2 regions of the Peribacillus sp. TE19612 genome follow, and region 2 is predicted to be linked to the other one. Evidence: predicted binding sites of a transcription regulator. Region 2 holds the regulator's gene; the other holds the start of a gene.

Region 1 (5,709 bases), on a different contig from region 2:
GGGGTCATGATCGCTGGCGATCACTTGCTTGCCAAGATTTCACCTAACCCATTAATGGAACCACCTATACTCCCTGGAGGCATGAGGCCTCGTCCGTTACTGCAATATAATGCATCACTTCAAAAATTATTGGATTTCCCCATATCCACTGTTTACTCAGGACATGGATCTGAAGTGGCAGGAGATGCAGTTGCAGACTTGATTCAATATAGATTCGAGCGGCAGCATAACCGTGCCATGCAGGTGAAAAGCATGCTTCAAGATAAGCCTTTATCTGTCTTTGAAGTGTGTCAGCAGCTGTTTCCGAAAGTATACCTTCAGGAAGTGGGCCTGACACTTTCGGAAACGGTCGGTCAGCTAGACTATTTAGAAGACTTGGGTGAAGTCCAAACAGAAATCCAATCAGGGGTCATTCTGTATTCAATCGCTTAATGTTCGCAAGGAGGCTCACTTTTTTTGAATAAGTTACAAGGTAAAGTTATTGTTATTACCGGTGCTTCCGGAGGGATTGGCAAGGAAGTTGCCATTCAAAGTGCAAAACAGGGAGGCCGTCTCGTCCTCTTGGCCAGAAGCATGGATAAATTACTGCTGCTGAAGAATGAACTGATCACCCAATATGGGATTGATGCATATGCCTATAAGCTTGACGTTGCAGACACTGATCAGGTGACAAATGTTTTTAATGACATCCATGAGCAAATAGGTGAAGTGGATGTGTTGGTCAACAATGCTGGTTTCGGCACGTTTAAAGAAGCGCAGGATACGGAATTAAATGAAACGAAAGCAATGTTTGCTGTCAACGTCATTGGCTTAATGGCCTGCACAAAGCTGGTTCTGCCGTATATGAAGCAGAGGAAATCGGGGCATATCATCAATATCGCTTCACAGGCCGGTAAAATCGCCACTCCTAAATCAACATTGTACTCTTCTACCAAGTTCGCAGTTCTTGGCTATTCAAACGCACTTCGGCTCGAACTGATGGAAGATCATGTTTTTGTGACCACCGTCAATCCTGGCCCTATAGAAACGAATTTCTTTAACATTGCGGACGAATCAGGTACATACTTAAAGAACGTTGAAAAATTCATGCTTAAGCCTGGAGATGTCGCTGCTAAAATCGTAGCGGCGATGCTGACCAACAAGAGGGAAATCAATCTCCCTGGCTGGATGAATTTAGCTGGGAAATGGTATAACATGTTTCCGAAGATCACCGAAACATTAGGAAAAAAAGCATTTTTCAAAAAGTAGGCTAGTCTTTCGATACCAGACGAAAAATGGTCCAATAATAGGTAAAGGGGAATGTCGATGACATTCCCCTTTTGATTTAACCGAAGTTATCATTTGAATGGGTAACTATTTCATGGGGAGTCCGTCTATTTCTATTAGGAGGGATTTTCATGAAGATGATTGTAAACCTTTATATATATTTATTCGTCGCCCTTATTCTGGGCAGCTGTCAATCCCCCGATTGGAACATGGATGAATCCATTGATAAAGGGGAAGAAGGTTTCATTACGGATCTTGACGATAAAAGGATTTTGATTAAAGGGACGTACTATAAGGTGACCAATGATACATATATTCAAAATCAACATGGTAATGACCTCGATTATTCCGAACTGGAAATTGGGATGAAAGTGAAACCATGGCACCGGGGCGGGGTGAAGAAATCATTTCCTGGGAAAGCGGAAGCGGAATTGATTCTTGTTTTGACGGATGAAAGCAGCTTAGCCGAACAAAGGGCGGTCATTGCTGCTCTCGATCATGTCAGCAAAGCGGAAAGTCAGCGATTCATGGTTCTCGAAGTCGTCCATTTACCCTCAGAGCATGTTTATAATATCGAAATGATGAATCGTTCCAACTTGGATTCTTCATTCACTGTGACTGTTGAGGATGTAACGGATGAAATATTATATATAAAATAAAACGACCGGACTGAATCACTTTGAATTCCGTCCGGTCGTTTGTCCTGGATTTTATAAAGTTTTCGCACCTAAATATTTTGGTTTCCAATAAGAATTATCCATATCCGTAATGGTTATCCCTTTAGAAGACGTAGCACTGATGAATTGACCATTTCCGATATAGATCCCAACATGTGATACTCCTGTACTTCCAGAAGAAGTATCAAAGAATACAAGATCGCCTTTAGATGGTGAAGTTACTTTTAACCCTGTATTGGAATAGAGCAAGGATGTTGTACGCGGTAAGGTAATTCCTTGTGATTTCTGGAATACGTAATAGACGAAGCCTGAACAGTCGAATCCAGTTGGTGTTGTTCCGCCCCATTTGTAGGGTGTGCCGATTAAGGTTTTCGCATAGCTGATCAAGGTTGTATTGTTGACATTATAAACACCAAGTGCATTAAATGTGTTACGGCCGGCAATTCCGTCAGCGGTTAACCCTTTAGATGTTTGGAATTTTTTTACTGCAGATGTAGAATAGGTGCCGTAATATGTAGTCAGTGAACCTGAATATGTGAAATAACCTTTGGTTTTTAAAAGTTGTTGTAATTGTTTGACATCGCTATGTGTCATTCCGGGTCTGAGGGTTTGGTCTCCAATATTGGCAAAAGCTTGCAGTGGGGTTAGCATCATGGCAGATGCAACAGCAGCTGAAGCGATCCATTTCTTCATAATTTTCATTTCCTCTCTATCTATCTCTCTATTATTTCTTAACAATATTATCCTACAATACCATTATGACAAATAGACATAATTTTGGTTACATTTTCATTACAAAAAATGAGCATTAAGACTGGATTCCAAGTAGACGAAAGCCTGTTGAAAAGGGTGGGGGGATTTTAAAAAACTAAGCATATAGACCTACTAAAAATTATTCAAGCTACCAATTAATCTTTTTCAAAAAAACAATCTGGATTCTCAGTTTAAATTTTGTATTTTATCCATTTTTAGTATCTATTATATTTTTCAAGGAAATTACAATAAAAAGTAGAAATTTGTATGAAAACTTCCATTGAATAAGAACGTATATTCGGTTAAAGTTATGAATATAATAAAGCGAACGTATATTCTTGTTAGGGTGAAGAAATGATGGATTATGGGACGATGCCGAAACAATCAATTATGTGTATCGATATGAAAAGTTTTTATGCAAGCTGTTCAGCGGTCATGCTTGGTCTGGACCCGCTTGATTGTTATCTGGCGGTGGTTGGTGATTTGAAGAGGACAGGGAGCATTGTGCTCGCGGCTTCTCCAAAGATGAAGAAGGAATTTGGCATCAAGACAGGTTCGCGGATGTTTGAGATCCCGAATGACCCGAGGATTGTCGTCGTTGAACCTAAAATGGCGACTTATTTAAGGGTTTCGACGGAAATCACCCGCTTGTTCAACCGTTATGTGCCAAAAGAAGCGATTCACGTATATAGTGTGGACGAAAGTTTTGTGAAAGTCGATGGTGCCGCTTCTTTATGGGGAGATGCCCGCATGATAGCTGAAAAGATAAAAGATGAAATTGAACGGGAATTACAGCTCCCCTGTGCCATTGGAATTGGACCGAACATGCTCATGGCAAAACTTTGCCTTGATTTGGAAGCCAAACATCAGGGGATTGCAGAATGGAAGTATGAGGATGTGCCAAGCAAACTTTGGCCGATTTCCCCGCTTCGTGAAATGTGGGGGATCGGCAGGCGCGTAGAAAAAACCCTTCATGGAATGGGTATATTTACGGTTGGGCAGCTTGCCAATTATGATCTTGAATTACTTGAAGCGAAGTTTGGAATTATGGGCAATCAGCTTTACCACCATGCCTGGGGAATAGATTTATCCGATATGGGGGCAGCGATCATCGAAGGGCAGGTGAGCTTCGGCAAAAGTCAAATCCTGCTGTGGGATTATAAGGAGGAGCATGAGGTAAAGCAGGTCATGCTGGAAATTTGCGAAGAAGTTGGAAGAAGGGCACGCACCCATCGCAAGGCAGGAAGGACGGTGAGCCTAAGCATTGGTTACAGCAAGGACGAGTTCGGCGGAGGTTTCCATCGTTCGCGTTCGATTAATGAACCGACCAACATCACGATGGAGTTATATAAAGTTTGCCTGGAGCTTTTCCATGAGAACTATAAGCAAAAAACGGTTCGAAGCATAGAGGTCAGACTCTCGAATATTGTGGATGATAATGAAATGCAGCTGACTTTATTTGATGCTTCGTGCTGGAAGAAGCGGGAATTGAGTTACACGGTTGATCGAATCCGCCACAAATATGGAGCCAAATCGTTATTGCGTGCCGTTTCGTATACAGAAGCAGGTACAGCCGTATACCGAAGCAAGCTGCTTGGTGGGCATAAGGCGTAAGGCTGACTATGAAAGGAGGGAAAAGAATGATTCGTGATCGCGGCCGTATCAAATGGACATCGATGATGTTGCCGGAACATGTGAAGATGCTCCGGGATTGGGTGGTGGAGGATGGCTATGAAACGAAGCGCATCCTGGATGAGCAGCAACTGGAAGAAATGAATGCGGTAATGGGGGAAGCGATGGAGGAAAGAAAGGATGTCACGATTGCTCATTATGAAGGAAACCGGTATCAGCTGTTAATCGGCAGGATCCATTATTATAATGAGCTCACCCAAAAGCTCCATATCGTTGACCGGTTTGAGCAGGCTCACTATATCAGGCTTTCCGATATAGCGGATGTAAGGATAATGGAATGATGAGCGGAAGGGCTGTTCCCCAAGGGACAGCCTTTCATTTTCGAAACGGCATCGTGATGAAAGGACTGACGTGACATAAGAGAATCGGCATTTGTTAGAACGGTCCATGAGGAAAGTGATTTCCGTGAGGGCAGATCTTGCGTAAGGAAGCAGGCAGTTTCGTTAACAGAAACGTTTTTATCGTTTATAATGGGGGAATGCAAAGACATCGGGAGGCAACAATCATGTATATTGAATGGACGGAAACAGCGGCTGAGAAAATAGCCGGTAAGGTACAGGGACAAGAAGGATATTTACAATTGAAATATGATACTGATGGCTGCGGCTGCGTGGTAAGTGGTGTGACGGCGCTATGGTGGGTCAACGAACCTGAAGAAGGTACCGAAAAAGTGGAAACAAACGGAATTCCGCTATATGTTGAGAAATCAAAAATGATTTTTCTTGATGAAGTCATGAAAATAGACTTTGTTCCGGAAGCGAACAGCTTTCAATTAAAAAGTCCGAATCAAATCTTAAATCCGAGGATGAGCTTTTTTAATAAAATATAACTAAAAGCAAAAGAGGGGATCGTGGATACCCTCTCTTTTCTTCTCAGACAAGTTTTAGAAACTGATCGATTTGATCTTCATATTCTTTTGGATTTTCATTATAAGATTGAGCGTGGGCCCCTTTTTTAGCGATGTACAGCTGTTTTGGGCCCTCTTTTGCTGCATATAATTCCGCTGTCATGGAAGCGGGAATGAAACTGTCATTTTCACTATGGATGAAGAGCACGGGTTTTCGGATATTTTTCATATAATCGATTGGGGACACTTCATTGGTCCAATATCCGTCACGGAGTTTGATGAACGTACGCCCGAGCGGAAATACGGTCCAAGAAGGAAATGGGACTTCATGCTTGAGCTGGTGTTTGATCTGATCCTCGAAGTTTGAAAATGGACAGTCGGCAATGTAAAAATCAGCACCATCTTCAAGCATTCCGGCATATAAAAGCAGGGTTACGGCCCCCATGGATTCTCCATGAATGCCAATATGAAGGT
Region 2 (14,278 bases):
TCTTTATTCATGCTATTGCCATTCACTCTAAGGAAAAAATATTCTTTATCCGATTTAAGCATCGAATTTAATGTCGGCATATAGGCTTCTATATATTCGTTGGTGAAATTAGGCTCTCCAGCAGGGATATTTCCGTAGACACCAATTAATCTTACATTCTTTTCATTTAGGAATTCCATTCCAGGATTATTTCTAACGATAGGGGCTCCTTCAATGAGGTGGGATAGCGGTATTTCAAAACAAGTGGACATCATGCTCAATTTATCCATTAAAGGTTTATTCCGTCCGGATTCCCAAGCTGATACTGCCGTAGGAGCTACTTTTAATACATTTGCCAAATCTTCTTGTGTCATTTTTCTTTCTTTTCTTAACATTTTAATCCGTTCACCAATGTGCATATTTCTTCACCTCTTACTTGAATATACACTATGAGTGAAAGTGAGTAAATGTAAAGTGCGTGAATTTTGCGAAAAATTGTTGGTAACTATACTTCAAGTGTGATATTATTTTTTTAGATAGGTGGTGACAAGATATGACAAGCGTTAAGTTCACACTTAAACAAGCCAGGAAGTATAAAGGATTAACTCAAGATGAAATGGCTAAAGTGCTGAAGATGGCCAAGAGGACTTACATTGACTATGAGCAATATAAGATTCCTTTGCGAATCGATAAGGCTTATTTATTTGCTGAATGTGTAGGGTTCTCGATTGACGATATCATTTTTTTTGACCCTGACCTACACTTCAAATGTAGTTGAAAGTTCAATTGTACCAGCATTTCCTCAACAGAGTGGCCATTTGAATCCATAAAATCCTGACTTCCATAGGATAAGATTCAAGTAACGATGAAAGAAGGGGAACAAAGAGGAAAGGGAAATTAATTTTTTTGAAGTTGAATAGGAGCTGCTGACATTAGAACATTTGTAAAATACCTGTATGTAGTAAAAGGTGTACAAATCCAAACTTCTTGTGCAAATATACGATTGCTACAGAGATTCCAAAAATGACAGCCAATTGCTGTGAAAGAAAATTATTTACTTAATGTATAGGGCGGACTTCTAAACACCATGAATAGGAGCAAATGGACAATGGCAAATTCGAAGGAAAAGTTAATCTGGATGAACAAGCCCTTATCCTATGCAGGATAAGGGCTTGTTCTCTATTTTCGTGAATTGGCAGCATGTTTTACTCCCAAAATACGTCTTCATAAAATGAAAAAGACCTCATACCTAAATGAATGGAAGGCAAATCTTCATACTTTTTCTCCATTATCAATAAAACTTCTTCTAGTTTTTTTCTCCCATCTTTATGAAGATAGCAGGTAATGGTATGCAAAAGTACAATTATATATTAATGAAGGCTAAAGAAGGAGGGCATTGATAATTGGATGAGTTCAAAAAAATTCCAGATGATATTGGAGGAGATAACCCTTGAAAAGGAATGTAATCAATTATATCGTTTTTCTTGTCCTCATTCTAACCATATTAATTATGGCAAAGCCAGACATTTCCTCAGCAGGAAAATTGAAACCGCCCTCCGAAACTTTCAGTCCAGGGGATTGGTTTCTTGGAAGTATTCCTCCCAATCTTGATACAAACAAACCACCGATCGTGTTTGTACAAGGGAAAAACGGCAGTTCAACCAGCTGGTATGGTGAAACGGAATATCATGGCGTCAATGATATGTATACCAAAGCGTATGAAGCAGGCTACCAAACGGTTTTTGTTCAGCTTCATGATTCAGCTGGAAATGGATCAGTGAGCCAATATGCCAATGGAAGGCTTTTAGCTCAAATGCTTTCAGAAATCAGTAACCATTTCGGGGGCGAAAAAGTAAATATTATAGCTCACAGCAAAGGGGGCCCAGACACCCAAGCGGCTCTAGTCCACTATGGAGCACACCAATATGTTGGAAGGGTGATCACTTTAGCTTCCCCTCATCATGGTTCTCACCTAGCTGATTTGGCTTATAGCTGGTATGCGGGCTGGCTTGGTTCCTTATTAGGTCAAAAAGATGAGGGAACTTATTCTTTACAAGTTGGTAAAATGGCTGAATTTCGTTCTATCACGGATAACCATGTTAACTCTCGTAAAAACTTGTATTTCACTGTGGCAGGTATGAACAGAGGCCCGGTACTATCAGCCTTATCAATGGGGGGACAATATTTATCATCATATGGGGAAAATGATGGACTGGTGAATGTATGGAGTACAAAAATACCCTATGCAACACATTTATTTACGGATCCCAACTTTGATCACGACAATATTCGAGTTGGCTCAGCTGTATTTTCAAGAATTGAACCCTATTTAAGAAGCACATCCACCGCTGGGATTCCTGCATATCATGTCAATTATAAGGAACGAGTTGAAGATGATGTCATTACAACCGCACTCGCTCAAACCGTTCTGGGTGATGTCCTGAAACAAAATGTCTGGGTCGAACAAAGCTTCCATGTAAATGAAGCGGCCCCAGGTAATATAAGCATATATACAGCCTCAAATGATGTCGAGGTTGAATTGATTTCTCCATCCAATAAAAAGTATTCACCTTCCTTAGAGGTTCATTCAGCCAAAAATGAAACTTCTTTTTTTAATGGTGCAACCATCCAATCATTCTATAGAAATAACCTTGAAATTGGTGACTGGAAGGTACGAATGAAGACTAAATCGCCAAAAGACGCCTACCTGTTCACAGCACAATTTAACGAAAAGAACCCCATTACATTAAGTATGGCCGGTAAAGTTAAGCAAAAAGATGCAAAATTTTTAATAAAGAATCCAATGAATGATAAAAAAAGGCCAATCAGCACAACATTTTTGGTTCATCTGCTAGATGAAACCGGTAAAGAAATTAGTGGGAAAAACTCAATTAAGGCAATGGATACTGAAAATTTTACTGGCACCCTTCCAGAAGTACCTAAGTCAGGTGTTTATAATGTAACAATAGATGTTAAGGAAAAAAATGTGGATGGTACTGAAAGAACCCGGACTCTGATTCGTTCGGTCTATATTGAGAAATAGCGAAATGCCTTCTCTTAGTTGAGGAGGTATTTTTTTGGATGAAATATGAGGTAGGTGCGAAATGGTACGGGTAACTAGGGAGATGGTAATTCCGCCAATGGAAACAGCCGTAATCCCTTATAAAAGTATTAATTCAACGGGTGTTAGGTGGATATATTTAGGAGTGAGTTCCCTGGAAATAAAGATTTATGCTTGGTAATGAGAGATCTAATGAGCAAGGAAACATTCATTAAGCAAATTGCTCCTTATGCCCAGAAAATTAAACAGGACATATTGGTGGAATGACTTGGTCGATCTAACCTTATTTAAGTGAACCAAAGGTTAAGAGTGAAATTAATTGTAAAGGGGGGATTTTAAACCCTCTTTTTTTATTTCAATGAGCTTTCTTCCAAAGAGTACATATTACCAGAAAGGCGATGGTATAACTTTCATCCGTTATAAAGGATGTTTAATTTCCCCTGAAACTAGATTCTATTAAAAAATATTTCAATATCTACTCTTCCAAATGCATATTGAGAGAATACCGGACATAAATTAAACAAACAAAAAAAGCGCGGGAAGCGCTTTTAGTGTATTTGTCTATATAAGCCTATTACTTTTCCAAGTATCGAAACATCTCGTAAAATAATTGGTTCCATATTTGAGTTCTCAGGCTGAAGCCTTATGTAATCCGGTTCCTTAAAGAATCGTTTTACAGTGGCTTCATCATCTTCCGTCATCGCCACGACGATATCTCCATTATTGGCACTGCTTTGTTGTTTCACGATGACATAATCTCCATCATGAATTCCTGCTTCAATCATACTTTCACCCATGATTTCCAACATGAATACATGGTCATCATGTGGAACCATGCTTTCGGGAAGCGGAAAGTATTCTTCAATGTTCTCAATAGCCGTTATCGGCATGCCCGCTGTTACTTTTCCAAGTAACGGCACGTTCACGACATTGGCTTTGGGAATATTGTTCGCTTCCTCCAAATTCATTATTTCAATGGCCCTTGGCTTGGTTGGGTCACGTCTAATAAGGCCTTTACTTTCCAGGCGGGATAAATGTCCGTGTACTGTTGAACTTGATGCAAGTCCCACTGCTTCGCCAATCTCCCGTACGGAAGGCGGATACCCTTTTTGGCGGACCTCTTCTTTAATGAAATCAAGAATATCTTGCTGCCGTTTTGATAGTTTTGTCATTTGTGCACCTCTTCCCCAATGTTCTTTGCTACATTATAGCATGGCCCCCATCTCTATACAAACATAAGTTCGAATTTTGTTGTTGACTGAAACAAACGTTCGTATTATAATTTGATCATAACATACGAACGAACATTCGCTTTGGAGGGATTATTATGAAAAAATTATACAAAAATTATATTTATACGATTCTATTAGCGGGATCAGTATTCATCTTTTCAATTTTATTCTCTTGTACATTGAACAATGATCAAAAAAAGGATTTCCTTTCTATAGAAGTAAGCGAAGGTGACACCCTATGGGGAATTGCCGAAGAATATGAAGAAACAAATTTGACAAAAAAAGAATTCATTGGTTGGATAGAAGAGAATAATGGAGTCAGTGCGGATTCGATAAAACCTGGACAAGTCATTGTCATACCGGTTAAAGGGGAAGAACTTGTCCAGAATTTGGCCAGTGAGCAGTAAGTAGTAAAGGTAGGGTATTATGAAGGCGGTAATCTATTGTAGGGTCAGCACCGAAAAAGAGTCACAGGAAACATCATTGGCAAGGCAGGAAGATGAATTAGTCAAATTGGCTGAAAAGATGGATGTGGAAGTTGTCTCCATTATAAAAGAACAGGCAAGTGGTTATGAGTTGAATCGGGATGGCATTTTTGACATGCTCGAACTATTTAAAACCAAAGAAGCTGAAGTCCTATTAATCCAGGACGAAACAAGACTGGGAAGAGGGAATGCCAAAATAGCCCTTTTCCATGTCATCCTTAAAGAAGATGTGAAAATTTATACGCTCTCACACGATGGGGAGCTGGAGTTATCGGATTCGGATGCCATGGTAATCCAGATAGTGGGCATTGTAGAAGAATATCAAAGGAAACTACATAATCTTAAAATAAAGCGCGGAATGATGAGAGCCGTTGAAAAAGGGTACCGTCCTCAAAAAAATCTTCACAACCAAAGGAATTCCACTGGAAGGGACCGTATGGAGATTCCTATTGAAGAAATTATTAAACTGCGTGCCAATGGGTTGACATTCTCAGAAATCGCAGCCACATTAAGGGGCTTTGGATACAATGTATCTAAGGCTACTGTGAACAGGCGTTTTCTCGAACATCAAATGAATACAAAGGAAAGTAAATCATAGAACTTGTAATTTCGCTTTTTTTTTAATACCATGACAATATCCACAGATTATGAAGGAGCGGAATTATGTTATCAAAAGAAAAAATAGCCCGTATAAATGTACTTTCTAAAAAGGCAAAGGCTGAAGGCTTGACGGAAGTTGAAGCGAAAGAGCAAACCCAATTGAGAAGTGAGTATTTGGAAACATTCAGAAAATCCATGTCCGACACGTTGGAGCATGTGAAAGTCGTGGATCCAGAGGGTAATGACGTCACTCCTCAAAAGATAAAAAATATAAAAGAAAAACGAAATTTACATTAATGCTTGGATTCCTCTGATGGAACATTCCATTTGAGTATTCTTTGGCATTTTGGAGTAAAAAGAGAGTGCATTCATGTATGTATTCTCCTATTTAGTTTAATCTAAATAGGGGCTTCTCTTATTTCTAGAAAATTTTAATATTGAGGCAGTAAATAGTGATTTTAGTTGTGATATTATGCTTGTCACTATAATATAAAGAGGTACATTACAGGAAGGGATGTTTTTACAATATGTTAGATAAATTAGATGCACTTTCTATCAATACGATTCGTACATTATCAATTGATGCAATTGAAAAGGCTAATTCCGGCCATCCAGGTATGCCAATGGGGGCAGCGCCAATGGCGTATAAACTATGGACCGAATATATGAACCATAACCCGAAAAATCCAGATTGGTTTAATAGAGATCGCTTTGTTCTTTCAGCTGGACATGGTTCTATGCTGTTATACAGCCTTCTTCATTTATCGGGCTATGGCTTATCTATCGATGATTTGAAAAGCTTCCGTCAATGGGGCAGTAAAACTCCAGGACATCCTGAATTCGGACATACGGCTGGTGTAGATGCAACTACCGGGCCGCTTGGACAAGGTATCGCAATGGCAGTCGGAATGGCAATGGCTGAACGTCACTTGGCAGAAAGCTATAACCGCGATTCTTATAATGTGGTCGATCATTATACATATAGCATTTGTGGAGATGGAGATTTAATGGAAGGTGTTTCTGCAGAAGCCGCTTCATTAGCTGGACATCTACAACTCGGAAGACTTGTTGTTTTATATGATTCTAATGATATTTCCCTTGACGGCGACTTAAGTCAATCATTTAGTGAAAGCGTAGCAGACCGGTTCAAATCTTATGGATGGCAATATATCCGCGTTGAGGATGGCAATGATCTTCAGGAAATTGCTAAAGCGATTGAAGAAGCAAAAACCGACGAAGCACGCCCAACATTAATCGAAGTGAAAACGGTTATCGGTTACGGTTCACCAAATCGTTCAGGTAAATCTGCCGTTCACGGCGCTCCGCTTGGTGCAGATGAGCTGAAATTGACAAAAGAAGCATATAAATGGACATTCGAAGAGGACTTCCATGTACCTGAAGAAGTGTATTCACACTTCAATGAAGCTGTTGTTGATGCAGGAGCTCAAAAAGAAGAAGCTTGGAATGAATTGTTTAAAAATTACAAAGAAGCACATCCTGAGTTAGCACAGCAATTGGAGCTTGCCATCAAAGGTGAACTGCCTGCTGAATGGGATCAGGAAATTCCAGTCTATGAAGAAGGTAAGACATTAGCTTCCCGTGCTTCAAGTGGGGAAGTACTGAATGCAATCGCCAAAAAGGTCCCTAGCTTCATTGGGGGTTCTGCAGATTTAGCCGGGTCTAATAATACTGCCATCAAAGGTGAGACAGATCTATTACCAGGTAATTACAGTGGCCGTAATATATGGTTCGGTGTACGTGAATTCGCTATGGGTGCGGCTTTAAATGGAATGGCACTTCATGGCGGCTTAAAAGTATATGGAGGAACATTCTTCGTATTCTCTGATTATCTTCGTCCTGCCATAAGAATGGCAGCACTGATGGGACTGCCTGTTAACTATGTGTTCACCCATGACAGCATTGCTGTAGGGGAAGACGGACCGACTCATGAGCCAATCGAACAATTGGCATCATTGCGCGCAATGCCTAACCTTGGAGTAATCCGTCCAGCTGATGGCAATGAAACGGCAGCAGCCTGGAAAGTGGCTATGGAGTCTACAAATAAACCAACTGCTCTTGTACTGACTCGTCAAGGATTGCCAACAATAAAGGGCACTTCCGAAACTGCGTATGAAGGTGTTTCAAAAGGTGCTTACATCATCTCTGCTTCTAAGAAAGAAGTAGCCGATGCATTACTTCTTGCGACTGGTTCCGAAGTGAACTTGGCTGTGGAAGCACAGAATGCTTTAGCGAACGAAGGAATTGATGTTGCGGTAATCAGCATGCCATCATGGGACCGATTTGAAACTCAATCAAAAGAATATAAACAAAGCGTAATCAATCCGGCAGTGAAAAAACGTCTAGCTATCGAAGTGGCTTCACCGTTTGGCTGGGATCGTTATGCAGGTGATGAGGGTGAAATATTGGCCATCAATCATTTTGGAGCTTCTGCACCAGGCGGTAAAATCATGGAGGAATTCGGTTTCACTGTAGAAAATGTAGTTGCCCGTGTGAAAGAAATGCTTAAATAACAGTAATGCGGAACTGACACCAACTAGATTGGTGTCAGTTTTTTTATCAAAAAATCCTATATATATATTGAATGTGCTTCTATACTAAAGGAAATCTTCCATTCGACAAAAAAAGAAGAAAATTTCTCCAGCAAACAACATATCTTTTTAGTTTGTCAATATATAATGAGAATAAATAAATTTCGTTTAAATGTGTCAGTTAAAGGGGAAAGTCATCAATAGTGGAAAATAGTGGACAGGTTGCTGGTGGTTAGATGTTTTCGTGACCAAAATAGGAAAGCTAGGAGGCATTGGCTGATGAGAACCTATCAAATTTATTTAATCGAAGATGAATTTGCCCATCATTATTATGGAAGAGAAAAGCTATTTTTCAATTTGTTTTTGGAATATATTCAAGCAAGGGGCAGACTGAAGAGTATTTTGCAAAAACAAATCGAATATGTCACCAAAAAAGTCCCGATTATCCAGTTGCAGTTTGCTATTGAACAACGTTTGCAAAAAAAGATGAATTATTGGACTCAAAATGGAAAATACTATTTAGAAAAAACAAACGGATCAAGTAAAGCCGTTTTAATCATTCAGAATGATTCCATTACTCTTGAAGCTGAAGGAGACTATGAAGCGGAGACGGCTTTCTTTGAAAGTATTCGAAAATATGAAGCGAGTTTTCTGGCCATTGATTTTGAACATGAAAAATACGGTTGGTTAAAACCGATAAAAGAAAGAAAATTTGTCTAAATGGGGGACTTTTCGGTAGCGGGTATTGTATAATAACCTTTGGTCTAGTACACTGATGTTAGACAACATGAAGGAGGAAATAGTATGTGGGTTTACATTCTAGTTGGCGTACTGGCATTGATTGCTGGAGTAGTGCTGGGATTTTTCATCGCTCGTAAATACATGATGGATTACTTAAAGAAAAATCCGCCAATTAACGAACAAATGTTGAAAATGATGATGATGCAAATGGGTATGAAACCATCCCAAAAGAAAATTAATCAAATGATGAGCGCCATGAATAAACAACAAACAAAATAAGATAGCATGAAACCTTGATATATCAATGTTCTTGGAAGATTGGATGCAAAATTTTATATAATATCGAAATGGATTTAGTCTGAATCCTTCCACCGATTTTATATAAAATTTTGGTTTATCTTTCATTTTTGTTTCTTAAGCCACTTTTTCTGAATGAATGATTCAGAAAAGGTGGTTTTTGTTTTGGAATGGTAAGGTAAGTCCTCAATCTATGTGAGGGCTTTTTTATTTGGAAAGTAAATACGCCAAAAAATTATACTTGTCCACACTTTCTATCAAAAGATGCATATACAGTATTAAGGAGGGTGGTTAGAATGATAAATGATTTTGTAAAAAAATGTAAGTTTTGTTTTCCTATGTGTGAACTTAAATTTGAACACAAATGTAAATTTAAAGATAACAAATGGGAATCAAAATTCAAATTGAAATCTAAATGTAAAAAATAATAAATCTTTTCTATTAATCTTTTTATTTAAGCACTAAACAATAATGAGTTAGTGAATATAAAATTGATTAAAGTAATCATCCGAGTAATCGGGTGTTTTTTATTTGAATGTTTGTAAATAAAAAAACATTCATGAAGAAAGAATGGATTTGTTGTCAATTTAGTGTATCTATAATTAATGATTAAATATTATCACCGAGTCTGTCTTTAAGGCTCTTTAACTTGGGCAATAATAAAAGCGTAAAGTGGGGATTTCACTGCAATAATAAATCGATCAAATATAGTGGAGGAAGCTGTTGAGGTTTTTGAGTTGACTTTTCCAACTGTAAATATTAAAATTACAGTAATCTCCTTGAGGAGGATACGTAAAGTGAATAGTGATTTTACAATAGCTGTGCATAGTTTGGTCTATTTAGCTTATCTACCAGATCATATGGCAAGCAGTGAGTCCATCGCAGAAAACGTTTGTACAAACTCGGCTAGGATTCGGAAAATGATGAGCAGCTTAAGAAAAAAGGGATTTGTTAAGACTAAAGAAGGTGTGGGCGGAGGCTATATTCTAGACTGTAACCCTGAAGAGGTAAGTTTGGCGGATATTTATATAGCGGTTTCACATGGAACCTTGAAACCAAAGTGGTGTACAGGTGATCCGGAGAAAAAATGTGTCATATCTTCAAATACCCAGGTAGTCATGGATCAAATATTTGATGAAGCTGAATTATATTTCGAAAAATATTTAGAAGATATAACTCTCAGCACATTTTTGGAAAAAATTAAACAATGTCCGTGATATTGATTTAGTTTTTTCTTTGCACAAAATGTATATTTTATTAATACAGTTAATAACTATAGTTTTAATTTTAAATGAACGGGGTGCTAAGGAAATGGTTGAAAACAATCTGTTCAAAAATGGGGATTGGGTACAGGGAAAATCAAGAGATGGGGAACTTATCCATGGTTTCATTGAAACCGTAAGCGATAATCGAGAAATCGTTAAAGTGAATGTAGTTGAAAGTGACAATGAAAAAGCGGTTGGGAAATCGATTTGGATTCCGAGTAAATGGACTGAAAAACTGCCGGATCTAGAAATCAGTAACGAAGCTCATCTTTTGGCCTTAATTGATTTGGCTTTACTTTCTAAAGATGAAACATGGTTTATGGAGTTATCCGGTAAATTGGAATCCATCAAAATCCACCCGAAAATAACTGCCCGGAAATTAGAGGTTCAAATCCCGGGAAATAGAATCGCAAAACTTGATTTTAAATAAATGTGAGTAAAGATCATAAATATTTCGGATAATACAAGGAGGAAATGATCATGACAATAGAACATGTTACAGATGAAAATTTTGCTAGTGAAATCAAGGAAGGCTTAGTATTGGTTGATTTTTGGGCCCCATGGTGCGGTCCGTGTAAAATGATTGCCCCAGTTCTTAATGAAATCGATGAGGAAATGGGTAATCAGGTTAAGATCGTTAAACTTAATGTGGATGAAAATTCAGATACGGTGAGCGAATATGGAGTGATGGGAATTCCAGCTCTTATTCTATTCAAGGATGGAGAAAAGGTAGATCAAGCTATTGGCTTCCAGCCAAAAGAAGCCATTTCGGCATTAATCGCAAAATATGCATGATTATAATCATAATACGCGGATGAAATTGTTAATTAAGGACTTATACCAACCAACAGGGTGGGTAACTAAATGGAGGATTACTAAATGAATTCTAAATATACACCATTATTTGAATCGTTTAATTTAGGAAAGAAATTAGAAGTGAAAAATCGATTGGTGATGGCACCTATGACAAATTTCTCTTCTAATCCTGACGGGACTGTAACCGACGCGGAAGTTAACTATTATGAACGTCGGTCAAGCGGGGTCGGTATGGTTATAACGGCATGTACTTACGTGACGGCTAATGGCAAAGGTTTTCACGGGGAATTTGGCGGAGATCAGGATGAATTGATACCTAGTCTAAGTCGTTTGGCATCAACGATTAAAGCGAACGGGGCAAAGGCAATTCTCCAGATTTTTCATGGCGGCCGAGAGGTTCCACCCGAATTGGTAAATGGTGATGTTGTCAGTGCAAGCAACATCCCATCGGAAGGTGAAGGGAAAACAGTTCCACGTCCACTTTCTGAAAAGGAAATAGAGTCGATCATTCTCGACTTTGGTGAAACCACCAGACGTGCCATTGAAGCGGGATTTGACGGTGTTGAGATTCACGGTGCGAATGGTTACTTGCTACAGCAATTCTTTTCGCCGCATTCGAACCGTCGTGAAGACAAGTGGGGCGGTTCCCTTGAAAAGCGCCTGACTTTTCCATTAGCGGTTGTGGATGAAGTGAAAAAGGCGGTTGCCAACCATGCCAAGGATCCGTTCATCGTAGGTTACCGTTTTTCACCGGAAGAACCGGAAACACCAGGAATCACAATGGATGATACACTTGCATTAATTGATGGGCTTGTAACAAAGGATCTGGATTATCTTCATGTTTCATTAATGGATTTCTGGTCGAAAGCAAGACGGGGAACCGACGTTGACCGACCTCGGATAGAGATCATTAAAGAACGTATCGGAGATCAAGTTCCATTAATTGGGGTTGGTTCCATCTATACAGCAGATGATGCGATCAAAGCATTGCAATCGGGGGTTCCGTTAATAGCATTAGGGCGTGAAATCATAATTGATCCTGAATGGGTACAAAAAGTGGAACAAGGCAGGGAAGCTGAAATCGTGACCAAAATAAACAAAGAAAATCAGCAGCAACTTGATATTCCAGACCCATTATGGCAAGCGATCATCCACTCTCCAGGATGGTTTCCGGGGATTGAATAAATAAAAGTTCGTAAAAGTACTGATTTGGTTTTTATATAACCCGGTTAAGAAACACATTTAAAAGTGTTCTTATCCGGTTTTTTTTATGTTTATGGAAAAGTCATTTATATGAATGAGAATCTAATAAGTGATTTTAAATTGAGTCCGAATGAATAACTGAGCATTCTATTTCTAAGCTGATTCGGAAATAAAACAGGGGAAAGTTTAGAATTTTTATTGACTAGCACTTAAGCCTCGACCGCAGATACACTTGGGAATTTTGGTGAGGAAAGGGGCTTTCTTTACGGTACGGTGGAAAAGGTTAGGAAGGACGTTAGATAACACCATAAAAACAACCATTAATTAAAGGCTGTTTTTTTATGGTGTTATTTTCTTTTTAACAGAATAGCTAATATCAAAGATATTTGTAGAGAAATGATAAGTAAAAGAGACAACATATAATCACTATCTAAAGATGCATCATAGCTAAAGATAAAAAATAAAATTACTGATATGACTAGAATGAAAATGAAATTAATAATAATTTGCCTCATGGTCCCCCCAATCTAACAACAGATCAATAAGACAGCGTTAATGCATATGACCTTGAATCTGTAGTATTATTTGGTGTAATTGATAAACCAGCCGGATAAACTGACACAGAAGGCGTACCAAAAATTCTTTTATGACCATATGATATTTTTATGTTTATTTTACCATTTTTTGATGTAGGAACATATACGTATTGTCCGATATACCCTTTATGCTTGGTTTTACTAGTAGAAGCCCTTATATCATATGAACCAGCCACACCAGCACTTGGTTCCCAATTACTTGGAGAATACTTGATTGCATAATCAATCCAACGTCCATTTCCTTGTAGATCTTGAGAATATCTGTGCTGGTGTTGTTTTACTTTCCCTCCACTTGTTGGCAGATATAGTCCTGAACCTGAAGGGAAACCAATTGACATTTTATCCACTAAAGTAAATGAAGGTGTTTTTAGCCATTGAAAATTACCGTATATATAAAATTTATCTTCTTTTGAACGATCACTTTTTACTTTATATACAGTTCCTCCTATTTTTAAAGTTGTTGCAGCAATTGATGCAAAAGTGCTGATTTGCCCTGGTTTAGTAACTTCTGGATCATATATGAACATAAATTCCAATCCAGAATCAATAACATTAGCCTGCTCTTCAATTAATCGTCTTGAAACTTCAACAGGTAAATCCTCGGCTTCTTCTTGAGTATTGCCGACTTTATTTACAAGATAATTCAACTCTTCTGGTGTCAGTCTTTCTTCGCTAACGTTTGTACCATTTTCTTCGGCAAAACCCACTGCAGCAAGACTAAAAGAAAATAAAAATACTGCCACATAGGATAAAAACCTCATTTATTCCTCCCCCTTTTTATTAATGGATTTTCTATTTTCAAGTGTTATAAATATAAATCGAAGTAATGTTTGTGAAAGAGTAAATGATTATGTCATCAATCAGGGGTTAATAATGTTTAGGTATGATCTTTTTTTACTTGAGTAAATATCTATCGTTTGAATACTGAAAGCCATGGGAACAAATTAAAGTACCGTTGATTTTTATTATCCTCAGATTGGATAGGAGCACTTTAACTGTCTTTGAGGGAATATTTAACTTACAGCCGTTCTTTTGATTCAATGAGGACTCTCCGAAGGTAAAAAAAACATGAGGTTATGATCATTCTCACTATTACTGTAGTCTACTTTTCCCGATTTTAGGTTTTAGTTTTTAGACATGATATTTCAAATTTGGTACTTTTGTTTTCAATCCAAAATTTTATTTAGGCACTAGTCCTGTGCGAAATTCAAATCATACTGGAAGAGGAGAAACAGAAGGAATAGGATTCGATAGTCCTTTAAAAATTAGCGGCATTATTCCAACTCCTTTGTGAAAATTACTGTACAAGAGTGATGCTTAGGTAGTTTGCATTTCAATATTGAAACCATCTAATTTAAATATGAAACAACCTATGTTCCTATTTCCTCAACACTATAATCGAAGTATCTATTTTTCGAGTTATAAGCTTTGATAACCAATAGAAAAATTTCTGA

What was found. The regulator LexA, encoded in region 2, represses DNA repair genes until DNA is damaged. The targets are predictions, from matches to a motif close to CGAACATATGTTCG.
Region 1: ACZ9AO_RS05740 (Y-family DNA polymerase) is a predicted target of LexA. The motif match lies at 2,984-2,997, and genes of this name have one in related genera.

What each region holds. Positions count from the first base shown of each region.
Region 1 covers NZ_JBWCCL010000002.1:494,031-499,739, forward strand. Annotated here, with positions in the region: gene ACZ9AO_RS05720 (MBL fold metallo-hydrolase) at 1-432, shown strand, start outside; gene ACZ9AO_RS05725 (SDR family NAD(P)-dependent oxidoreductase) at 457-1,248, shown strand; gene ACZ9AO_RS05730 (hypothetical protein) at 1,398-1,925, shown strand; gene ACZ9AO_RS05735 (C40 family peptidase) at 1,977-2,636, opposite strand; gene ACZ9AO_RS05740 (Y-family DNA polymerase) at 3,051-4,310, shown strand; gene ACZ9AO_RS05745 (YolD-like family protein) at 4,337-4,669, shown strand; gene ACZ9AO_RS05750 (iron-sulfur cluster biosynthesis family protein) at 4,894-5,217, shown strand; gene ACZ9AO_RS05755 (alpha/beta hydrolase) at 5,261-5,709, opposite strand, start outside.
Region 2 covers NZ_JBWCCL010000001.1:91,332-105,609, forward strand. Annotated here, with positions in the region: gene ACZ9AO_RS00475 (LexA family protein) at 1-398, opposite strand, end outside; gene ACZ9AO_RS00480 (helix-turn-helix transcriptional regulator) at 533-757, shown strand; gene ACZ9AO_RS00485 (esterase/lipase family protein) at 1,490-3,022, shown strand; gene lexA (transcriptional repressor LexA) at 3,589-4,212, opposite strand; gene yneA (cell division suppressor protein YneA) at 4,368-4,679, shown strand; gene ACZ9AO_RS00500 (YneB family resolvase-like protein) at 4,699-5,355, shown strand; gene ACZ9AO_RS00505 (DUF896 domain-containing protein) at 5,421-5,654, shown strand; gene tkt (transketolase) at 5,885-7,888, shown strand; gene sirA (sporulation inhibitor of replication protein SirA) at 8,186-8,626, shown strand; gene ACZ9AO_RS00520 (YneF family protein) at 8,711-8,926, shown strand; gene ACZ9AO_RS00525 (RrF2 family transcriptional regulator) at 9,742-10,161, shown strand; gene ACZ9AO_RS00530 (IDEAL domain-containing protein) at 10,256-10,639, shown strand; gene trxA (thioredoxin) at 10,690-11,004, shown strand; gene ACZ9AO_RS00540 (NADH-dependent flavin oxidoreductase) at 11,089-12,210, shown strand; gene ACZ9AO_RS00545 (hypothetical protein) at 12,767-13,585, opposite strand.